4 regions of the Undibacterium sp. TC4M20W genome follow, and region 1 is predicted to be linked to each of the others. Evidence: predicted binding sites of a transcription regulator. Region 1 holds the regulator's gene; each other region holds the start of a gene.
The links. Region 1 encodes sigma-54, which starts transcription at its own class of promoters, with help from an activator protein. Its sites were predicted from a motif close to TGGCANGNAANCTGCTTT; they were not measured.
Positions count from the first base shown of each region.

Region 1 (5,836 bases):
TTGTATCGCAAAAATCATCGCTGACCACGCCCAAGCGTGAGCATGACATGGTTCACCTGTATGACAATGTCAGCATGGAAAGGCCCGAGGGCCTGAGTTCACAATTCGTGCGTGTGGAGTCTGATTATCTTTTGCTCCTGCCGGATGACGATATCGTTAAAACCGACAAACCGGTTTCAATTACGACCGGCAAACTGCATTCAACTGCAACTGGCATGATTGCCAATAATTCAACCCAAGGCCTGGAATTGCTGAGCAAGGTTTACATTCAACTCAAGAAACGTGAACCAGCTCCCAAAACCGGGAATAAATAAGCAAGAAAGCGAATATGCACATGATCAAAACATCATTTAGCGTCACACGCTTGATCAGCCTGGCCTGCCTGGGCCTGGCCTGTGTTTCTGCAAATGCAGAAAAAGCCGACAGTAATAAAGAAACCATCATCAAAGCCGGTTATGGCATCAGTGATGGCAAAGCCAGCGTCAGCAGATTATCCAAGGGCGTGTCTCTGGTGCGCGGCACCCTGACCGTCACTTCTGAGAGTGCTGTCGTGACCGAAGCCCCGAATGGCGATCAGTTTGTTGTTCTGACAGGTGGCAGTGGCCGCAAAGTCACCTTCCGCCAGAAGCGCGATGGTGGCCCTGATCTGTGGGTAGATGGAGAAGCTGACCGTGCTGAATACAACCAGAGTACAGAAATCGTCAAATTCATTTCCAAGGCCAAGGTACGCTACCTCGAAGGCAAACGCGTCACCCAGGAACAGGAAGGTGAGTACCTGTCTTATGACAGCAAGAATGATGTTTTTGTTGGCACGAATTCGACCAGTGGCCAGCATGTAGATGGCTCAGGCAATATCACCATCACCTTGCAACCAAAACCAGAAAAACAGGCTAAATAAGATGACTGCACAGTCAAGCAGCACCTTGCTTGTCAAGGGCTTGCAAAAGCGCTATGGCGCGCGCCAGGTCGTGCGCGATGTCTCACTGCTATTGAAAAGCGGTGAGGTGGTGGGTTTGCTGGGGCCGAATGGCGCAGGCAAGACCACCTCGTTTTACATGATCGTTGGCCTGGTACCTTCAGATGCTGGAGATATCACGATTGATGACGTGAATATTTCGCAACTACCTATCCATGAACGTGCCGTACTGGGTTTGTCTTACCTGCCACAGGAAGCTTCGGTATTTCGCAAGCTGACAGTAGAAGACAATATCCGCGCCGTACTCGAATTGCAAAAAGACAGCGAAGGCAAATATCTCGGTGCCAAGAAAATTGAGCAAAGGCTCAATGCCCTGCTGGCAGATTTGCAGATAGAAAAAATACGTGAAAGCCAGGCCCTGTCACTGTCAGGCGGTGAACGCCGCCGCGTCGAAATTGCCCGCGCACTGGCGACCAACCCACGCTTTGTCTTGCTGGATGAGCCCTTTGCCGGTGTTGATCCTATCGCCGTCATCGAAATTCAACGCATTGTGCGCTTCCTCAAGGAACGCGGCATAGGCGTGCTGATTACCGATCATAATGTACGCGAAACCCTGGGCATCTGCGATCACGCCTATATCATCAACCAGGGCGCGGTACTTGCCAGCGGCAAGCCTGACGACATCATACAAAATGAATCTGTACGTCGCGTTTATCTCGGAGAACACTTCCGGATGTGACGGGAATCATCATGAAACAAAGCCTGCAACTACGTACCTCACAACATCTGGCCTTAACGCCGCAATTGCAGCAATCAATACGATTATTGCAGTTATCCACTTTGGAATTGCATCAGGAGCTGGAGACGCTGCTGACTGATAACCCCATGCTGGAACGTGTCGATGATCCCCTCGATCACGCCGTACGCCTGCTGGCTGACGGTGCCATCAATACCAGCAGTACTTCTGCAGATGCTGGCATGGAAGCACCGGCAGCAAGAGAAGACAGTGACAGGTCAGCAGAACCGGCTGCCGCTGATGCAGAAACCGTCATCAGCAATGACAGCACCACTTCCAGCGAAGAAGACTGGGGCTTTGATGATGTACAGCATGGCAGCAAATCTGGCGATGATGAAGATGGCCGCCCGCAGCTCGGTGCAGCCCATATCACCCTGCGTGAGCACTTGCAGGAACAGATGCGTCTTAACCTGCGCGAACCGCGTGACCGTGCCCTGGTCGAGTTGATGATCGATGCGATCGACAATAACGGTTACCTGACCGAAACATTAGATGAAATACATGCCAGTTTGCCACTGGAACTGTGCGTAGAACCAGAAGAGCTGGCGTTTGCGCTGAACATGTTGCAAAGCTTTGACCCGGCTGGTGTCGGTGCGCGCAGCCCGTCTGAATGTCTGGCCTTGCAAATCAGGCGTCTGCCAAAAGTTGCTTTCGTCACACGCAGGCTGGCATTGCAAATTGTTGAAACGCAACTGGCTTTATTTGCCCAAAGAGATTTCACCAAACTCAAGAAAATCTTCGATTGCGATGATGAAGATTTGCGCGATGCACAAACTATCATCCGCCTGTGCAAACCACGACCTGGCCTGGCCTTTGCTGCCGATGAATCGGACTATGTCGTACCCGATGTGATCGTCAGAAAATCCGGCAACGGCTGGCAAGTCATGTTGAATCAGGATGTCATGCCCAGGCTGCGGGTAAGCAGCATGTATGCCAACATCATGAAGCAAAACCGTGGCGAGGCTGGCATGGGCGCGCAATTGCAGGAAGCCCGCTGGCTGATCAAGAATATGCGGCAACGTTTTGAGACTATATTGCGCGTTGCACAAGCCATAGTCGAAAGGCAACGCAATTTTTTCACCCACGGTGCTGTTGCAATGCGCCCCCTTGTTTTGCGCGAAATTGCTGATACACTAGGATTACACGAGAGCACTATCTCGCGTGTAACAACCCAAAAATACATGTTGACCCCACATGGCATGTTTGAGTTGAAGTACTTTTTCGGCAGCCATGTCGCGACGGAAACAGGGGGTGAAGCATCTTCCACCGCGATACGTGCACTCATCAAGCAGTTGATAGGAGCAGAAGACCAGAAAAGCCCACTCTCTGATAGCAAAATTGCAGACATGCTGGGTGAACAGGGCATGGTAATTGCCCGACGGACAGTTGCCAAATACCGTGAAGCCCTCAAAATCCCCCCAGTCAGTTTGCGTAAATCTTTGTAAGCAGTCCTTGTAATCACGGTTTGAATTGCTATATATGATTTAGCTCAAGGCAAATAAATGCTGAGAGCGTATCGTTATAGCAAGCAACATCACTATAGGAGCACAGTATGAATCTCACCATCAGTGGACATCACGTCGAAGTAACTCCTGCAATTCGTGAATATGTACATACCAAACTAGAACGTATCAGGCGGCATTTCGACCAGGTCATTGATATCGCCGTCATCCTGACGGTGGACAAGCTCCGGGAAAAGGAAAAACGACACAAAGCCGACATCAATTTGCATATCAGCGGTAAAGATATTCACGTTGAAAGCCTGGCGCATGATCTGTATGCAGCAATCGATGCACTGGTAGATAAACTTGATCGCCAGGTCATCAAGCATAAAGATAAAATGCAAGACCATCAGCACGACGCCATCAAGCACATACCTGATCCGGCATCGGCTTCATAAGACCCCAGTCCTTACCTGAACAGGGTTACGGACATCCAAAACAAGGACGCTAAAAGGCGTCCTTTTTGTTGGGTTAATGGTTTTGAGGTTAACAATTTACATCAATCATTAACTGAATTGCCTTGCGACAATCCGTACACATGTTAACGTCATTCCAGCGTGCTTTTAGCTGGAATCCAGTGGCTTTCGTGGTATGCCGCAACGCTTGTTACATACCGCACCTTTATGAAAACGTTTGCCCTTCGTGGACACAAGCCGGGTCTCGGCCCGGCAGCCGAAATACTTTCTTTGCGTCGCCAAAGTAAGTATTCAAAGAAAGGCGACCCAGGCGTAGCCGCCCCTTCGGGGTACCCGTTTGTGCAGTACAAAAAATGGGAAGATCCGAAACTCGCTCCGCTCAGACAGCGGCTCTTCTTAATCCATTTTCTGTACTGCACAAACGGCGGCTACACATGGGAACTGCAGAAAATCAAAAACAACTGCAACCCCAAAGTCAAACCCGACAGCAACGGCAACGATCATGCCGCCCTTACTCTATTTCCTCATAAACATATACACCCCGTGACGCCCAAGCCCGACAAAGTTAAAATGGCAGCTTCATCCCTTACCTGCATAGTCAACCACCATGAGCGAATTTGTACTTACCTCCGTCAAGAACAATATAGGCTACATCACCCTAGACAGACCCAAAGCATTGAACTCGCTGTCACTCGATATGGTAAGAGCGCTGACGACGACCTTGCTGACCTGGCAGGATGATCAGAGTGTGCGCGCGGTGTTTATTCAAAGCAGCAGCAAAAAGGCATTTTGCGCGGGTGGAGATATTCGTTTTTTCTATGACGTGGGCACGGCCACACCCAAAGGTGATTCTGCCCTGCTGGAAGATTTTTTCACTGAAGAATATGCCTTAAATCATTTAATCCATTTCTACCCGAAACCCTATATCGCGCTGATGAATGGCGTGGTCATGGGCGGTGGCATGGGTATCGCGCAGGCAGGTGAAGATTGCCGTTTGCGCATCGTCACCGAGCGTACCAAGATGGCGATGCCGGAAGTGAATATCGGCCTGTTCCCTGACGTAGGCGGTGGTTATTTCCTGTCGCGCACTGAGGGGGAAATTGGTACTTACCTGGGACTGACTGGCGAAATCATCACCGCTGCCGACGCCATCTATGCAGGTCTGGCGGATGTCTATATACCTACTGCAGAAATACCTGCACTGATGAATTTGCTCATTGAAAGCACAGCCACAGACCTGCGCCTGGCGATACGCGATTTCGCTGCAGCTTTTGCAGACCAGGCGAAACCGGATACCAGCAAACTGGCAACTCAACATGCGGCCATCAATGACATCTTCGCGGGCAATAATGTTACTGCCATCTGTGAAAAACTACAGCAAAACAACAGCGAATTCGCTCAGCAAACACTGGCCACCATGCAAAAACGTTCGCCATTGCTGATGTCAGTCACGCTGGAACAACTACGCCGCAGCAAAGACATGACAGTGTCAGCCTGCCTGCGTATGGAAAGAAATATGGTACGCCATTGCTTCAAGCATGGTGAAGTGCTGGAAGGTGTGCGCGCCCTGGTGGTAGACAAAGACAATGCGCCACGCTGGTCACCTGCCACATTGGCTGAAGTGACAGCAGAACAAGTCACAGGATTCTTTGCAGAAGCCTGGCCTGCTCATGCGCATCCTTTGCGGTATTTAGAAGGGTAATTGCAAGAATGACCGATCAAAGCTTTGATCAATCGTAGCTCACGAAATTTGCACGAAGGTCGCGATGACGTTGTTTTTGATTTTCCGCAGTTCCCATGTGAAGCCGCCGTTTGTGCTGTACAGAAAATGGATTAAGAAGAGCCGCTGTCTGAGCGGAGCGAGTTTCGGATCTTCCCATTTTTTGTACTGCACAAACGGGACCCCCTTTAGGGGCGGCTACGCCTGGGTCGCCTTCTTTGGCTTACTTTTCTTGGCGAGACAAGAAAAGTGAGTAGCTGTCGGGCTACCCCCGACCGGCAATCATAAATTACATGTGCAGGTATTTAAAATCAGAAATGTAAAACAACAAAAATCTGAAATTAATATACTCAAAAGCATACAACGAACGCCGCTGGAGCGCCAGCCCGGTAGATTCCTGCCAAAAAGCACGCAGGAATGACGTCAATAAAATTGTGCTGGCATTGAAGACAACGCAGCTTGTATGTACCTTAATCCCTTAAATAC
Region 1 covers NZ_JBMPPI010000001.1:24,332-30,167, forward strand. The annotation lists gene lptC (LPS export ABC transporter periplasmic protein LptC) at 1-314, shown strand, start outside; gene ACO0LL_RS00115 (LptA/OstA family protein) at 335-898, shown strand; gene lptB (LPS export ABC transporter ATP-binding protein) at 900-1,655, shown strand; gene ACO0LL_RS00125 (RNA polymerase factor sigma-54) at 1,667-3,157, shown strand; gene hpf (ribosome hibernation-promoting factor, HPF/YfiA family) at 3,265-3,612, shown strand; gene ACO0LL_RS00135 (enoyl-CoA hydratase/isomerase family protein) at 4,238-5,332, shown strand.

Region 2 (5,836 bases), on a different contig from region 1:
ATAGAACAGATTGCCTACAAATTCCATGCGTGCCAGGCGGCCATCGATGGCATTCAATGTATTGGCGGCCTCCAGGCGTATGCTGGCATCGGCTTCGTTGTAACTGCCATCGGGATTTTGTGCCAGCATCTTTTGCAGCACAGGTTTTAAATTGGGATTGGGGCTGTCCAGCAAAGCCTTGACTGCCGCCTTGCGCACCACCGGATCACTGGCCTGCAAATTGGCGGTGGCAATCAGCATTTGCAGACGGGACTTGATTTCGCTATCGTTTTCTTTCAGATAGGCTTTGTTCAGCAAGGGCAATTGTTCTGGCGTTGCTTCTTTTTCCAGCGCAGTGGCGGCGACGAGGCGGGTATTCTTGTCCGGTGAAAATAATCTCAGGCCTGACAGCGCACTATCCAGCGCGGCACGCAGGCGATTATTGATGGTGATCGCCTCGGCATCATCCGGCAGTTTTTGTATCTTCCCTGTACTAAGGTCTTTTGCCTGTTCACCATCGACCAGATAGACGACGTCCCTGACAAACAATTGTTCATTTTTGAGTGCAGTCAATATTTCCACAGCCTCTTCATTACCCAAGGCTGCAATGGCATTGACGGCGGCAATACGTGCATCAGAATCTTCACCCGCCAGCGCCTGCAAAAGCTTGCCATCGATAGCCGCATGCGCTGTCAGACTGAACACGAACAAGACTATGCTCGCGCAGATTTTACGAAATATCATAAGCAACCAGGTCAGGGATGGGAAATCCGGAACAGCACTCAGGGCAATTGATGTGAAAGCCCTGAGTGTCTGCATCAATCCTTAAACACTTCTTGAATTACAGTTTCTGCTTGCCTTCATTGCCCGGGATGAAAGGGCTCCATGGTTGCGCACGGATAGGTGTCTTGGTTTTGTAGACCACGCTGAACTGACCATCAGCCTTGATCTCGCCTATCATGACTGGCTTGTGCAAGTGATGATTGGTTTTATCCATCGTCAATTCAAAACCAGATGGCGCCTTGAAAGTCTGCCCGCCCATGGCAGCAATGACTTTGTCGGTATCGGTAGATTTGGCTTTTTCAACGGCCTGCTTCCACATGTACATGCCTACATAAGTCGCCTCCATAGGGTCATTGGTGACCACTGTTGCGGCATTAGGCAGTTTTTTGGCGGCTGCATAGTCTTTCCATTTCTTGATGAACTCAGTATTCACCGGGTTTTTCACAGACTGGAAGTAATTCCAGGCAGCCAGATGACCCACCAATGGCTTGGTATCTACACCGCGCAATTCTTCTTCACCGACTGAGAATGCGACGACAGGCACATCTGTTGCCTTCAGGCCAGCGTTACCGAGTTCTTTATAGAACGGTACGTTGGAGTCACCATTGATAGTGGAGATGACCGCAGTCTTGCCACCCGCAGCAAATTTCTTGATATTGGCAACGATGGTCTGGTAATCAGAGTGCCCAAATGGGGTATACACTTCATCGATGTCGGTATCCTTGACACCCTTGCTATGCAAGAAGGCGCGCAGGATTTTGTTGGTGGTGCGTGGATACACATAATCTGTGCCCAGCAAGACAAAACGCTTGGCACCGCCACCCTCTTTCGACATCAGGTATTCAGTGGCTGGAATAGCTTGCTGGTTAGGCGCCGCGCCTGTGTAGAAAACATTTTTCTCCAGCTCTTCACCTTCATACTGTACCGGGTAAAACAGCAAGCTATTAAGTTCCTTGAAAACGGGCAATACTGATTTGCGTGATACCGAAGTCCAGCAGCCAAACACCACGGATACCTTGTCTTGCGACACCAGTTGGCGGGCCTTCTCTGCAAACAGCGGCCAGTTGGAGGCCGGATCTACGATCACCGCTTCCAGCTTTTTACCCATGACACCGCCCTTGGCATTGATTTCATCTATCGTCATCAGGGCCACATCTTTGAGAGATGTCTCAGAGATTGCCATAGTGCCAGACAGGGAATGCAGAATGCCGACCTTGATGGTATCGGCGGCCTGTGCCTGCGTGAGCCAGCCAGAAGCGGCCAGGGTCATTGCGGCGACAGCAGTTGCTTTCAAAACAGTACGACGTGACATGTTTTCTCCTGATAGTGGTGAGGTCATGGAAAGAAAAACCGAACTTCCATCAGGATAGATAGCAGATAACGTGCCAACTACCGCATTGCAACAAAACCAGAATAAAACCCAATTTGGTGAAAATTACGAGACAGCAGATTCTCCCTGCAATAAAATCCACATTCCAGTGCATGCTTGCTCTTAATTTGTGCAGAAAGAAAGACTAAAAGCAAATGACCTTATTCATGGTTGTGCAAATTTAGCCGTTTCAAAGTTGGTAACAAGTCCCTAATAAGGGCTGCTACTTCTGTAGCCTTCGTCTGTAATAAAAAATGCGGCGCATCAAACTCATGCAGTAGTGTCGCAGGCAGATAGTCGCGAATATCGGTATAAGCAGAAAGTGGGACCAGCCTGTCTCGCCTGGCCTACAGATAATGCCCAGGCACTTTGATACTGGCAAGCTTGTGCCTGTTATCGATCAACAGCACACAACGCATTCTCGCTTTCAGCACCTTTGGTAAAACTGTTGCCAGCGCCTTGACTAATAACTCACGTAGCTCCAGAGTTGAGAATTTACCCAAAAGAAAATAATTGAGTGCTGCCATTGGAGCCGCTGCCAATGGCAGGAAAGGCAGCAAATACCTGAAATCCGCAAGCCAAGGTTTTGGATTAGAGGCAAAGCTGGCACAAAGAATCAAACCGAGTAAGCCTTGAGGACGGCTGGCTGCAATGGAAATGGCGATGGGGCCAGAAAAGGATTCGCCCAGCAAGATGTAGTCTTCATCTAAAGGAAGGTAAAAACGCGCCACTGTTTCCAGAGTTGCGTAATCCAGTACCTGATCAACAGGATAACTGGCAACGATCAGTTTGCAATACCCACCCAAGGCCTTACGCAATGGCTCATAAAGAGTGCCTGTGCCATCCATGCCAGGCAAAAGAACGATGGTCATCATGCTGGCAATCATAGCAGCCCAGGAACCACCATGCAGCATCAGTGCATTTTGGGGTATCCGGTAATTTGCTGTATCTCTTTATATAAGGGCTGGAGACGGGCGTACATTTTTTGATAGACGCGGTGATACAGCTCATTGTAGATCTGATGATGGTGGGCAATAGGCTCGAAGGTTTTGCCTATACGTGTCATCTCTTTGATAGCAACATCAAAGCTGGGGTGCAAGCCCAACCCCACTGCCGCATCAATGGCGGCACCCAAGCCGGATGTCTCGTAGATATGCGGGCGTGAAGTAGGCAAGCCAAAGATATCAGCCGTCAATTGCATGGCAGCGTCACTTTGCGAACCACCGCCAGAAATACGCAATTCAGTGATTGCTACACCGCTACGCTTTTCTATGCGTTCTTTGCCTTCTCGCAAGGCATAAGCCAGTCCCTCTAGGATAGCGCGATACATGTGTGCACGCGTGTGCACGTCACCAAAACCGATGATGGCCCCTTTGGCTTCAGCACCTGGAACCTTGATACCAGGCGTCCAGTAAGGTTGCAGCATCAGGCCCATGGAGCCTGGTGGTACAGCATTCACCAGTTCATCAAACAAGGCCTCTGGCAAGACACCCTGCTCTGCCGCCTGCAGTTTTTCATGATGACCAAATTGTTCCTTGAACCAGTTGACCATCCAGTAACCACGGAATATCTGTACCTCGGTACTATATGAATTGGGTATTGCCGCCGGATATGGCGGTATGAAGGGTGTCACTTCAAGATATTTTTTGCTGGTGGTATTGATGGTGGCCGTCGTGCCATAACTGAGGCAACCGATATTAGGCTGCTGGCAGCCAGCGCCTATCACTTCACAAGCCTTGTCCGCTGCGGCAGCCAGCAAAGGTGTTCCAGCGAGTATGCCGGTTGCTGCCTCAGCCGCCTGACTGATGTGTCCCATGACCGTGCCGGGCGGCACCAGCTCAGGCAAGCTTTCAGCCTTTACCGCTAATGCCTGCCATTTCCAATCCAGCTTGCCTGCCCATTTCAAACCCTTGTAGTCAAATGGCAGATAACCGACTTGCGAACCTATGGAATCAATGAAATTGCCGCACAAGCGATAATTCAGGTAGCCAGACAGCATCAGGTATTTATCCGTCTTGTCCCAGATATCAGGCTGATGCGCCTTGATCCAGTTGGCTTCTGCTTCACCGCGAAAGAAATTGATGGTGCTGGCAACGCCTGCCAGTTTGAAGGCTGTCATCCACAAGGGGTTAACAGATGGGACTATATCCGTGCGCCTTTGATCCAGCCAGGTAATTGCAGGCCGTAGGGGCTGACCCTGTTTATCCAGATTGATCATGGTGCCGCGCTGGGTGGTCACGGCGACACCGTGTACACTCGATGGAGAAATTCCAAGCTCATTCCACAAACGCTGACAGGCTGTGCACACTGCCTGCCAATAATCTTCAGGATGATGCTCGGCCCAGCCAGGTTGATCTGAAAAATAAGCTTCGAGATGTACCTGGGACTTGGCGATAATATTGCCACGCAAATCAAACAGGATAGCCCTGACGCTTTGGGTGCCATTGTCTATGGAGAGGATATATTGTTTGGACATGATTTTTAATCTGATCTAGGCTGCCGCTGATTTCGCCATTCAGGGATACTACTCCTGTCTGGCAAAGCATAATACTTGTTCCACAGTTGCAGATAGGCAGACTGTTCATTTTCCCATCGCTCGTCATCCCATGCCAATTCAGGCTGACAAATTGCCCTGATGCGCGGCAACAATGCCAGGCCACCCTGGCGTACCAATAAGCCCAGCCTTGTCCTGCGCAACATCAGGTCTTGCAAGTGCTCTACCGCTTCATGCCGTGCCGCCCAGCGCAATTCTACCCACATGGTTAATGTGCCTGGTATGTAATCCAGTTCACCATCTTGAGCAACCTCTACAATCTCAGCAGCGGATTCACCATAATGGCCTTGTAACCGTGATTTTTGTGTATGGCTTAATTTTTTTTCATTCGATAAATCTGATGAGCGTGTAAATAAATTGCTCACCTTTTGATCAGACTCATGACCAGGAAATAAATGAGCAATATGCTTTAGCGCATCTTGCGCAATCAGCCTAAAAGTCGTCAACTTGCCGCCAGTGACTGTCAATAAACCCTTTTCAAGCCAGATCGCATGATCACGTCCCTCCTTGGATGGGTCCGCCTTGCCAGTATCAATCACAGGTCGTATGCCTGCATAGCTGGCGATGATGTCATCGAGCTTGAGTTGCAATTGCGGGAACTGGAAGTCCATCGCTTCCATCAGGTAAGCGACTTCGTCTGCAGTAATGGCAGTTTCTTGTTGCATGTCAGAGCTATGATCCACATCTGTCGTCCCCACCAGACTGACGCCTTCCCAGGGATAAACAAAAACAGGGCGGCCATCACGGGGGTGCATCAGGCTTACTGCCTGCGCCACCGGCAAGCGCCAGGCAGGTAATAGCAAATGACTGCCGCGCAGAGGGCGCAATCTTGCACTTGCCCCTTGCTGCTGACGCAGGCCGTCAGCCCAGGCTCCGGTTGCATTGATGATGACTTTGGCCTTGACCTGATATTCTTGCATGCTCACTTCTTCTCGCAAGACCACTCCAGTGGCCTGCTCGTTTTCATACGTGACACTTTTTACAGCAAGGTAATTCAATGCCGTGGCTCCGGCAGCGCGTGCCTCCTGCAAAACCCTGAGCACCAGACGGGCATCATCAGTCTTAGCATCCAGATAGCAGGAGCCGCCCTTCAAATCGACCACAGGTATGTGCGGTGCCAGCATCTGGAAGTCCTGCGCTGAGAAATAGTG
Region 2 covers NZ_JBMPPI010000003.1:13,746-19,581, reverse strand. The annotation lists gene urtB (urea ABC transporter permease subunit UrtB) at 1-723, opposite strand, end outside; gene urtA (urea ABC transporter substrate-binding protein) at 821-2,074, opposite strand; gene ACO0LL_RS04545 (alpha/beta fold hydrolase) at 2,479-3,006, opposite strand; gene ACO0LL_RS04540 (FGGY-family carbohydrate kinase) at 3,045-4,607, opposite strand; gene ACO0LL_RS04535 (glycerol-3-phosphate dehydrogenase/oxidase) at 4,613-5,836, opposite strand, start outside.
Region 2: a site for sigma-54 is predicted at 2,133-2,150, ahead of urtA (urea ABC transporter substrate-binding protein). Genes of this name have one in related genera too.

Region 3 (5,836 bases), on a different contig from region 1:
ATCGCTGAGGCTGGCAGCAGCCCTGCCAGCACCGACATTGAAGACCTCGCTTAAAGCATCGAGATGAAGTTCGGTCAGGGAATTCATTTTCCGCTCGCGAAATAGTTAAGGACAATCGTGATGGATTTCTCTGTCACCGGTTTTGCCACAAAAATGGTGCCTATTGAGGTCGCACGGTTTTGCATAGTGTCTTGCACATTCGCTGAAAAGATGGCGATGCGCACTTCAGGATGTTGCTGCAAAATTTGCTCTGCGGCATCAGTGCCCAGCATGCCTGGCATGTTGATGTCCATCGTGCAAAAATCGGGCTTGTTTTCTATGACTGACTTGATGGCTTCTTCGCCACTGCCCGCCTCAAAAAATTCCCATTCCGGGTGCGCTGCTTTGACGTGTGCACGAATTACCATGCGGGAGACTTTACTATCGTCAACAATTAGTATTTTTTTCATAATATTTTTTATGCAAGATAAATGCACCCAAAGATTGTGAGTGGCAGCGTAAATTCATTCTACCTTAGAGCGACACAAAATTCGCCCTCCAGATGATCAATTAATGTTTCAAATGATTACGCTTTTTGCTTCAAACGCCGCCACAAAGTCGTCCTGCTGATACCCAGATAGTCTGCCGCTGCTTCACGATTGTGCTTGAATTTTTCCATGATCAGTTCCAGGGGCTCTGTTGTAGCCAGATCGCCAATGTTGCCTGATCTGCCTGCCATCTCTGTGGTGGTCTGTTGTATAGGCTGTTGTATAGGTTGTTGTATAGGTTGTTGTATATGCAGTTCAGGCAAGATTTTCGCCACGAAAGCGGGTGTCAGTGCTTGCAGGGGTTCTGCCGCCAGGAACAGGGCCAGGCGCTCCATGAGATTGCGTAATTCTCTTACATTTCCTGGCCAGTCATAGGTTTGCAGCAGACTGCTGCAAGTGGCTATTTCAGCATGCAGGTTGGCGTGTGGCCTGGCACCCATGGCAGCCAGCGCATGCTTGAGGCACCATACTGCGAGGGGCAGCAGGTCGTCAGGACGCTGACGCAAAGGAGGCAAGTGCAGGCGCAGTACGGCAAGGCGGAAATACAGGTCAGCACGAAACTTTCCTTCTTTTACCCGGCTTTCGAGGTCGCAATGAGTAGCGCTGACGATACGCACATCTACGGGTATAGGGCGCATGCTGCCCACTCGGTTGATCTCGCGTTCTTCCAGCACCCGCAACAGGCGGGTTTGTAAAGTCAGTGGCATTTCGCCTATCTCATCGAGGAATACTGTCCCTCTGTGGGCAATTTCAAACAAACCTGCATGGCCGCCACGTTTTGAGCCGGTGAACGCACCTTCTTCATAGCCAAACAGTTCAGATTCCAGCAGGCTTTCGGCAATTGCACCACAATTCACGGCGACGAAAGGCTGGCGTGCCCGCGTGCTCTCCCTGTGTAGCGCCTGAGCCGCCAATTCCTTGCCTGTGCCTGTTTCACCTTGTAACAACACTGTTGCTGGGGAACGGGCAAACAGGGAGATGGACTTGCGGGTGGCTTGCATAATAGCGGAGTCACCCCGCAAATCGTTCAGACCATGCTTGGCCCGTAATGATTCTGCCGCAGGGTGATGTCTGCCTCTGGCTGATTCCAGCCTGGTGAGGCGGGCAATTTCCAGTGCATCGTCAAAAGCCTGCCGTATCGATGTGGCGGAATACATGAAAATGCCGGTCAACCCCGCTTCTTCAGCCAGGTCAGTAATCAGCCCTGCACCGACGATGACCTTGATACCACCCGCCTTGAGTTCACTGATCTGGGCACGCGCATCTTCTTCTGTGACATAGGTGCGCTGCTCCAGCGGGAAACCGAAAGTGGTTTTAAAATCCGCCAGCTCAGGCATGGTTTCCTGGTAATTGATGAGACCTATCGCTGGCGACACCTTGCGCGCCCTTGCCAATGCCTGCATGACATCAAAGCCGCTGGCCTTGGCAATGACGACCGGGACGGGCAGGCGGTTCTTGAGATAAGCACCGTTAGAGCCCGCTGCAATGACGGCATCACACCGCTCGGTCTGCAGGCGTTCTTTCAGGTATTGTGCAGCTTCTTCAAAACCCATGTGTATAGGTTCGATGTCAGCGCTGACGTCGTATTCAACCATGATGTCACGGAACATATCGAACAGGCGCGAGATGGAGACTGTCCAGATGACAGGTTTGTCGTGGGTATCGCGTAATGCAGAAGGTTGTTTCATGTGCGTTTCAATTGATGTTTCAAAATTCAATATGAAACATCATTATGAAACAAATCTACGCCCTTGCACAGATTTTATTCTGGCATCGACGCGAATAAGTAGTTGATTTATATACATATCAGCCTGAAACATCAGTGAGAGTGAAAAGCTGGCACGTTGATTGCAATATGCTGCCCAGAATCTGTTCATTAACCTGAAAGCATACATATGAGTACATACTCCGCAGGTGCCGCCTTCCGTAAGGCGATGCAGGAAGAAACCCCTCTGCAAGTCGTCGGTGCAATTAACGCCAATCATGCCTTGCTGGCAAAACGTGCCGGTTTCAAGGCGATCTACCTGTCTGGTGGTGGTGTCGCTGCCGGTTCACTGGGTTTGCCTGACCTGGGTATTTCCAATCTCGATGACGTATTGACCGACGTACGCCGTATCACCGATGTCTGCGATCTGCCTTTGCTGGTCGATGTGGATACCGGTTTTGGTTCCTCTGCCTTCAATGTGGCACGTACTGTCAAATCCATGATCAAGTTTGGCGCCGCTGCCATCCATATTGAAGACCAGGTAGGTGCCAAGCGTTGCGGCCATCGTCCCGGTAAAGAGATCGTCAGCAAGCAGGAAATGGTAGACCGCGTCAAGGCTGCAGTTGATGCGCGTACTGATGACAACTTCGTCATCATGGCACGTACTGATGCGCTGGCAGTTGAAGGCCTGGAGGCGGCGATAGACCGTGCCCTGGCTTGCGTAGAGGCAGGTGCCGACATGATCTTCCCGGAAGCGATCACTGAACTGGCGATGTACAAGCAATTCGCCAATGCCGTCAAAGTACCTATACTGGCGAATATCACTGAGTTTGGTGCGACGCCCCTGTTCTCGGTTGAAGAACTGGCTGCGGTGGATGTGGGTCTGGTGCTGTATCCTTTGTCCGCTTTCCGCGCCATGAACAAGGCAGCAGAAAACGTCTATGGTGCGATACGTCGTGACGGCACGCAAAAGAATGTCGTCGACACCATGCAAACTCGCATGGAATTGTATGAGCGCATCAATTACCACGATTTCGAGCAAAAGCTCGATGCCTTGTTTGCGCAGCAAAAATCCAAATAAAAAATAAATATACTTTCCCGCCCTTGTGCTGCATCAAGTCAGCAGGTGGGAATAGCACTTCTAATGTATCAATGGAGAAATAATCATGACTGAAGCAGTTCCTTTCAAACCAAAGAAATCGGTTGCCCTGTCTGGCGTAACTGCTGGCAATACTGCCCTGTGTACCGTTGGCAAAACTGGTAATGACCTGCATTACCGTGGCTACGATATTCTGGACGTGGCAGATGCCTGCGAGTTTGAAGAAATTGCCCATTTGCTGGTGCACGGCAAATTGCCTACCGTCGCAGAATTGAATGGTTACAAGATCAAGTTGAAAGCTTTGCGTGGCTTGCCAGCCAATGTCAAGGCAGCGCTGGAATGCTTGCCAGCATCGTCCCATCCTATGGATGTCATGCGTACAGGTGTATCGACGCTGGGTTGCGTATTGCCAGAAAAAGATGATCACAATCACCCCGGTGCTCGCGATATCGCTGACCGCCTGATGGCTTCGCTGGGATCCATGTTGCTGTACTGGTACCACTATAGCCATAATGGCAAGCGCATAGAAACAGAAACTGATGATGATTCCATAGGTGGTCATTTCCTGCACCTGCTGCATGGTAAAAAACCAAGCGCGTCGTGGGAAAAAGCCATGCATACATCGCTGATCCTGTATGCAGAGCATGAGTTCAACGCGTCCACCTTTACTGGCCGCGTCATCGCTGGCACAGGCTCTGACATGTATTCCGCCATCACTGGCGCGATTGGTGCCTTGCGCGGCCCTAAACATGGTGGCGCGAATGAAGTCGCGTTTGAAATCCAGAAGCGTTACGACAATCCTGATGAAGCAGAAGCCGATATCAAGAAGCGTGTAGAAAACAAGGAAGTCGTGATCGGTTTCGGTCACCCTGTGTACACGATCTCTGATCCACGTAACAAGGTCATCAAGGAAGTGGCGCGCAACCTGTCCAAAGAAGCTGGCGCAATGAAGATGTTTGATATCGCCGAACGTCTGGAAACAGTGATGTGGGATATCAAGAAAATGTTCCCTAACCTTGACTGGTTCTCTGCTGTGTCTTACCACATGATGGGTGTGCCGACTGCCATGTTCACGCCTTTGTTCGTGATTGCGCGCACGTCCGGTTGGGCTGCGCACATCATAGAACAGCGTATCGATAACAAGATCATTCGTCCAAGTGCCAATTATGTCGGCCCTGAAGATCTGAAATTTGTTCCATTGAACAAGCGTAAATAAGCGCAAATAAATCAACGAGAATAAATCAACGAAAATAAATCAACGAAAATAAATAAGCCAGAGGTTGTAATATGAAAGTGCAGGCAGACCTGTCCAGACTCAGCATCAGACGCGCTGTGAGGCAGGATCTGCCGCGCCTGCTGGAACTCATCGCCGATGATGACCTGGGCAAGAACCGTGAAGGTGTAGGCTCGGAGGAGGCATGTTATGCCGAGGCCTTTGAGCGTATAACAGCCGACGACAATCAGTTCCTCATGGTGGCCGAGCTGGATGGCCGCATCATCGCCATGCAGCAGGTTACTTTCATCCCCGGTCTGAGCAGGAAAGGTTCTACCCGCGCCATGATAGAAAGCGTGCGGGTTGATGGCTATCTGCGCGGGCAGGGCATAGGCCACTGGTTCATACAGCAGGCCATACAACTTGCACGCGAGCGTGGCTGCCAGTTGGTACAACTGACCAGCGACAAGAAGCGCATACAAGCGCACAGGTTCTACGGGAGCATGGGCTTCACAGCATCACATGAAGGCTTCAAATTGCAACTCTGAGTTGCTCTATGAAATCTTCTAAACACCGAATACTAATATTAAAAAAATAGCGAAAAATAGCGAGCCATGAATACTCAATTCCGCAAGCCACTACCTGGCACTACTCTGGATTACTTTGATACACGTGAAGCAGTAGATGCCATCGTGACAGGTGCCTATGACAAGCTGCCATACACCTCACGCGTGCTGGCAGAAAACCTGGTGCGCCGCTGCGACCCGGCTACGCTGACTGATTCACTGCGCCAGTTCATAGAACGCAAGCGCGACCTGGATTTTCCGTGGTTCCCGGCTCGTGTGGTTTGCCATGATATTTTGGGCCAGACTGCGTTGGTCGATCTGGCGGGTTTACGCGATGCGATTGCCCTGCAAGGTGGTGACCCGGCACTTGTGAATCCTGTCGTGCCTACCCAACTGGTAGTCGATCATTCGCTGGCGGTTGAATGCGGTGGTTTTGATCCCGATGCGTTTGACAAGAATCGTGCGATTGAAGACAGGCGCAATGAAGATCGCTTTGACTTCATCAACTGGACCAAAAAGGCATTCAAGAATGTTGATGTGATCCCACCTGGCAATGGCATCCTGCACCAGATCAATCTGGAACGCATGTCGCCAGTCGTGCAAGTGACTGATGGCGTAGCTTATCCAGATACCCTGGTCGGTACCGACAGTCATACACCCATGGTCGATGCGCTGGGTGTGATCGCGATTGGTGTCGGTGGACTGGAAGCAGAAAGCGTCATGCTC
Region 3 covers NZ_JBMPPI010000005.1:227,155-232,990, reverse strand. The annotation lists gene ACO0LL_RS09165 (chemotaxis protein CheX) at 1-87, opposite strand, end outside; gene ACO0LL_RS09160 (response regulator transcription factor) at 84-449, opposite strand; gene prpR (propionate catabolism operon regulatory protein PrpR) at 566-2,215, opposite strand; gene prpB (methylisocitrate lyase) at 2,423-3,313, shown strand; gene prpC (bifunctional 2-methylcitrate synthase/citrate synthase) at 3,399-4,547, shown strand; gene ACO0LL_RS09140 (GNAT family N-acetyltransferase) at 4,619-5,092, shown strand; gene acnD (Fe/S-dependent 2-methylisocitrate dehydratase AcnD) at 5,159-5,836, shown strand, end outside.
Region 3: a site for sigma-54 is predicted at 2,365-2,382, ahead of prpB (methylisocitrate lyase). Genes of this name have one in related genera too.

Region 4 (5,836 bases), on a different contig from region 1:
CCCAGACCCAGAAGCCTATGCCTACGCCACCTGTCAGCATTTCTGCAGCGACGATGACCAGCCAGGCCGTGCCTATCGCCAGCCTGACGCCCGTCAGCATATACGGCAGAACCGAAGGCAGGAGAATACGGGTGATGATTTTCCATTCAGACAAATTGAGTACGCGGGCGACATTCATATAATCTTGCGGCACTCGCTGCACACCAATTGAGGTGTTAATGATCATAGGCCAGATGGAGCAGATGAAGATAGACCATATCGCCGCCGGATGAGCCGACTTGAATACCAGCAAACCTATGGGCAACCAGGCCAGTGGCGAGACTGGCTTCAACAGGCTGATAATGGGATTGAACATACCGGACAAAAACTTGAAACGGCCTATCAAAAATCCCAGCGGTATGCCTACCGCTGCAGCCAGGCCAAAGCCAACTGCGACCCGTTTGAGAGAGGCAAAAATATTCCAGCCTATACCCTGGTCATTTGGCCCCTTTTGATAAAAGGGATCAGAAAACACCTTGATGGCTTCCTGCAAAGTCACCCATGGTGAAGGGAAAGTCGTGTTCTTGATTGCGATGATTTCCCAGATCAAAATCAGCATGCCTATGCCAAATAAAGGCGGCAACACACTCAGGAAAAATGGCCGGAACGAGCGTGGTCTTTTTTCTGCTTTGGTTTTGATTTCCTTTACCACGTTAACTTCCGTCACTGTAGTTGCTGCGCTGCTGGTATCACCTGCGGCAGACATTGCACTATGCACCAAGGTATTCATGACAACTCCTTAAGCCTTGATTTTGAAAGAAGCTGCGTAGGCAGCCGGGTTCTTGCCATCCCAGACCGTACCGTCCATGAACTTGCTGCTGCGCATGGGGTCTTTTGGTACAGATACCTTGGCCATGGTCGCAGCATCTTTGTAGATATCGATGCGGTTAACCGCTTTTGCCACCGCCAGGTAATCCGGGTCAGCTTTCAACAAGCCCCAACGTTTGTGCTGAGTCAGGAACCACATGCCATCTGACAGGTAAGGGAAATTCACTGCACCGTCATTAAAGAATTTCATGTAGTTAGGATCATCCCAAGTCTTGCCCAGGCCATTCTGGTAGCGTCCCAAAATACGCTGGTTGATGACATCGACCGAAGTATTCACATAGGATTTATCGGCAATGGTTTCTGCCATCTTGGTCTTGTTGGACAGGGACGCATCGATCCAGCGGCTGGCATCGAGAATCGCGGCCACAACTGCCCGCGCAGTGTTTGGATATTTCTGTACGAATTCAGACGTAGTGCCCAAAACTTTTTCTGGATGGTCTTTCCAGATGTCCTGTGTCGTTGCCGCGGTGATACCTATGCCGTCTGCAATCGCCCTATGGTTCCAGGGTTCACCTACGCAATAACCATCCATATTACCGACCCGCATATTTGCCACCATTTGCGGTGGTGGTACGGTAATGACCTTGGCATCTTTCATGGGGTTGATACCGTGGGCAGCCAGCCAGTAATACAACCACATCGCATGGGTGCCAGTAGGGAAAGTCTGGGCAAAAGTGTATTCTCGCTTGTCGCTTTGCATGAGCTTGGCCAGGCCAGCGCCATCTACAGCGCCCTTCTCTGCCAGCTTCTTCGACAAGGTAATCGCCTGGCCGTTATTGTTCAGCGTCATCAGCACGGCCATGTCTTTTTTATTGCCGCCTACCCCGAGCTGCACACCATAGATCAGGCCATATAAAACATGGGCAGCATCCAGCTCGCCATTGACGAGTTTGTCACGCACGCTGGCCCAGGAAGATTCTTTGCTTGGGATAATCTTGATACCGTATTTTTTATCAAAACCCAGCACCGATGCCATCACCACCGAAGCACAATCAGTCAGCGGAATGAAGCCTATGTGCACCTCTTCTTTTTCTGGCTTGTCTGATCCCGCAGCCCATACCCCACCGGTACTCAAGCCCATGATGCCTGCCCCGCTTGCCAGTGCGGCAGTTTGCAAGAAACTGCGACGTTTGAAATTAGGTTCATTTTCTTCCTGCGTCTTGATGAGATTATTAGAAGTTTCCTGATTCGACATGTCTGCACTCCAGCTAAATTGATTTCTATAATGAAAAAAGGTGTCGTTCCACCACGGATAAACCGGATGGAAAGACACCTTTGTCTTGTGAGGTGACCGCCGTTAGTCAGACTCACATTTTTTCTGAAGCGCCAGCTTTGGCACTTTCTTTAGCTACAGCAATTGCCGTGCCAGCTTAAATTAAAGGACTCGGCTCTTCATGCCAATACTATGAAGCGAAATCCTCTTAAAAATACCAGTTGCTGCGCACTCAAATGACGCAACGCACCATTTGCATGCACAAGCTTGGCTCAGCCACCGAGCAAATCCACCACATCCAGCATGCGCTGCGCCAGATCCACCAGCTTCAGGTTTTTTTCCATGGCTTGCTTGCGCATTTTTTGATAGGCCTCGTTTTCTGAAAGATGATGACGCTCCATCAGCAGCCCCTTGGCACGTTCTATTGTTTTGCGTTCCTGCAGCTTGGCCTTGGTATCGGATAATTCGCTACGCAGCTTTTGATCTGCATTGAAGCGCGCCATGGCGACATCCAGCACAGGCTTGATGCGCTCAGACTGCAAACCGGCAACTACATAGGCCGAGACGCCAGCTTCCATGGCGGCGGCCATATTCGACTGGTTGCCATCTTCAGTAAACAAAACGATGGGGCGAGGCGCATCACGGGTCAGCATGACCATATGTTCCAGCACATCACGCGAATCAGACTCGGCATCAATAATGATCATGTCTGGCTGCAACTGGGCGATGCGCTCGCTCATATAGATGTCGCCAGGAATAACGGCGATGATGTTATAACCCGCTTGCAGCAAGCCTATGCGCAAGGCGCGTGAGCGGGCCAATTGTGCCTGGGCGTGTTCCTGCAACTCGTCTTCGCGCTGGATGACCGTGTTCACCACCACAATCCGCAGACTGGTTGATGCTGGTGTTGCCGGTGTTGTCGCTTCGTCAGTATTTGCTTTGCCGCGCATTGATGGCCCATGCCAGATATAATTACGTTTACCAGCAATAGCAAGAATCACACCAATCCCTGCGCTGGAATACAAGTGGACAATCGCTTGCATTCTTGCCATGCCTATGTCATTCGCTTGCTTTTCCCTTACTTAGAAACAGATATGATAGTTCTCGGCGTTGAATCCTCCTGTGACGAAACCGGCCTGGCCTTGTATGACACAGAGCGCGGCCTGCTTGCGCATGCCCTGCATTCGCAAATCGCCATGCACCAGGAATATGGTGGGGTCGTGCCGGAACTGGCGTCACGCGACCATATACGCCGCGCCCTGCCTCTGCTGACCGAAGTGTTGACTAAGTCTGGCACAGAAAAACAAGCTATAGATGCGATTGCCTATACCCAGGGACCAGGCCTGGCTGGTGCCTTGCTGGTCGGTGCTTCGGTTGCCTGTGGCCTGGGCATGGCACTGGATAAGCCCGTGCTCGGTGTCCATCATCTGGAAGGCCACCTGCTGTCTCCCCTGCTGGCCAGCCAGCCACCCGAATTTCCCTTCGTTGCCTTGCTGGTCTCTGGCGGGCATACCCAGTTGATGCGGGTGGATGGCGTTGGTCGTTACCAGCTATTGGGAGAAACCCTGGACGATGCGGCAGGTGAGGCTTTTGACAAGTCAGCCAAATTGCTGGGTTTGTCTTATCCGGGCGGACCGGCTATCTCGCGCATGGCAGAGTTTGGTGACCCGGCGGCTTACCAGTTCCCGCGCCCCATGCTGCACTCCAAGGACTTGAACTTCAGTTTCTCTGGTTTGAAGACAGCGGTACTGACGGTTGTTAAAAACCACCCGGCAAATATATGTGAGCAGGACAAGGCAAATATTGCGCGTGGTTTTGTCGATGCCATCGTCGCCGTGCTGACCGCCAAATGCGTCACCGCGATGAAGGAAAGTGGCCTGAAGCGTCTGGTGATCGCTGGTGGTGTTGGGGCCAACCAGCAGTTGCGCGCGTCCCTGAATGCGGCAGCAGCGAAGAAGCGTTTCCAGGTGTATTACCCTGAGCTGGAGTTTTGCACCGACAATGGCGCGATGATCGCCTTTGCCGGTGCCATGCGCCTGAAAAACAATCCCGGTCTGGCGACCAGGGATTACGGCTTTAATGTGAAGCCGCGCTGGCCTTTACAGGAATTGATTGCCACCTGAATTTATCCACGGCAGTACTATTTATAGATGCCGCAGCCGACGATCACATTCTCGAATTTCTCCACATACATGGACTTGGGTTCGATCTGCTTGGTCGTGGGATTAACGAATTTATAATCCTGCCAGGCTTTGCCCTTGGCTTTGACCAGTTCTATACGCTCACGTATAAAAAATTTGCCATCGACATCGGTGAGGTCAAACATCTCCTTGCCTACCATCTTGGGATTCAGGTGGGCGAGATTTTTGCCATTCATGTCATACACAACGACATATAAGTCACGATCCTGATACTGACCATCGCGCTTGTTGATCTCGGCTACAGCCGCCTCGACACCATGCTTTTTCATCGCATCGATGGCTTTTTGCACCATGGCCTTGGCCTCATTGGCACTGCCATGCTCCGCTGCCTGAGCCGGAAAACTCATCAAGCCCAGAGTGAACACGCCTGCCATCCAAAGTTTCACAAATCGCGTCAGCATAAGCAAACCCCTCATTTATGAATTAAAAAGCATGGAGCTTTTTAAGCATAAGTGAGGGGTAGCGAATAATCTAGATTTATTTACAATATTTAAGACTTATTTTTGCTTGTCCTGCTTTTTATCTTCTTTCTTGTCGTCTTTCTTGTCATCTTTCACTGCCGTCTTCTTGCTACCCAGACGGCTTTCCTTGCCTGCGATCAGGTTCGCGATATTCTGGCTATGGCGATACACCAGCAGCCCGCTCATCACGGCAATGGCCGCCATTTTGATGTCAGGCCCAAACAAGAGACCATAATAAAAAGGCGCAAATATCGCTGCGACCAGGGCTGCGAGTGAAGAGTAACGGAAAGCAAACGCCACCATCATCCAGCTCACCAGCGTCGCCACACCCAGCCAGATATCAATGCCGATCAAGATACCGGCTGCGGTTGCTACGCCTTTGCCGCCAACGAACTTGAAAAACACTGGCCACAAATGGCCGATGAATACTGCCAGGGCAACGATGGCAACGCCGGTGTCACCAAGATCAAACTGATCCTGGTAGTGGATTGCCAGCCATACCGCCAACCAGCCCTTGAAGGCATCGCCCAACAGCGTCAACACCGCTGCGGCCTTGTTCCCGCTACGCAGTACATTGGTCGCTCCCGGATTTTTTGAGCCATACGTGCGCGGATCAGCCAGGCCAAACAGCTTGCTGACCACCACTGCAAACGACAGTGAACCGATCAGGTAAGCGGCAACTGCCGCCAGTATTGTATTCATCTTATTCCTTCATTTCTTTAAGCTTCGCAAGTATAAGCCAGGCTAGTAGCAGAATCAGCTAGCCTGGCAAAATTCTTGGAACTGGATTCATTCGTCGATGGCACAATCGACTGGCCGTGCCTGCAACAGACTTTCCAGCAAGCCGGGGGCTATGCCTATCAGATAGCCGCGCTGGCCACCGTTGATATAAATTTTTGGCAGGGCCAGTATGCTGCGCTCTACATAAACAGGCATGGCCTTTTTAGTGCCAAAGGGGGACGTGCCACCAACCAGGTAACCTGAATGCTTTTGCGCATTTTCAGGCTTGCAGGGTTCGACTGACTTGCAGCCTATCTGCCGGGCCAGGTTTTTGGTAGAAACCTTTTTGTCCCCATGCATGAGCACGATCATGG
Region 4 covers NZ_JBMPPI010000012.1:6,417-12,252, reverse strand. The annotation lists gene ntrB (nitrate ABC transporter permease) at 1-769, opposite strand, end outside; gene ACO0LL_RS15685 (CmpA/NrtA family ABC transporter substrate-binding protein) at 779-1,948, opposite strand; gene ACO0LL_RS15680 (ANTAR domain-containing response regulator) at 2,353-3,030, opposite strand; gene tsaD (tRNA (adenosine(37)-N6)-threonylcarbamoyltransferase complex transferase subunit TsaD) at 3,175-4,203, shown strand; gene ACO0LL_RS15670 (cache domain-containing protein) at 4,221-4,682, opposite strand; gene plsY (glycerol-3-phosphate 1-O-acyltransferase PlsY) at 4,779-5,444, opposite strand; gene ybaK (Cys-tRNA(Pro) deacylase) at 5,532-5,836, opposite strand, start outside.
Region 4: a site for sigma-54 is predicted at 3,068-3,085, ahead of ACO0LL_RS15680 (ANTAR domain-containing response regulator). Genes of this name have one in related genera too.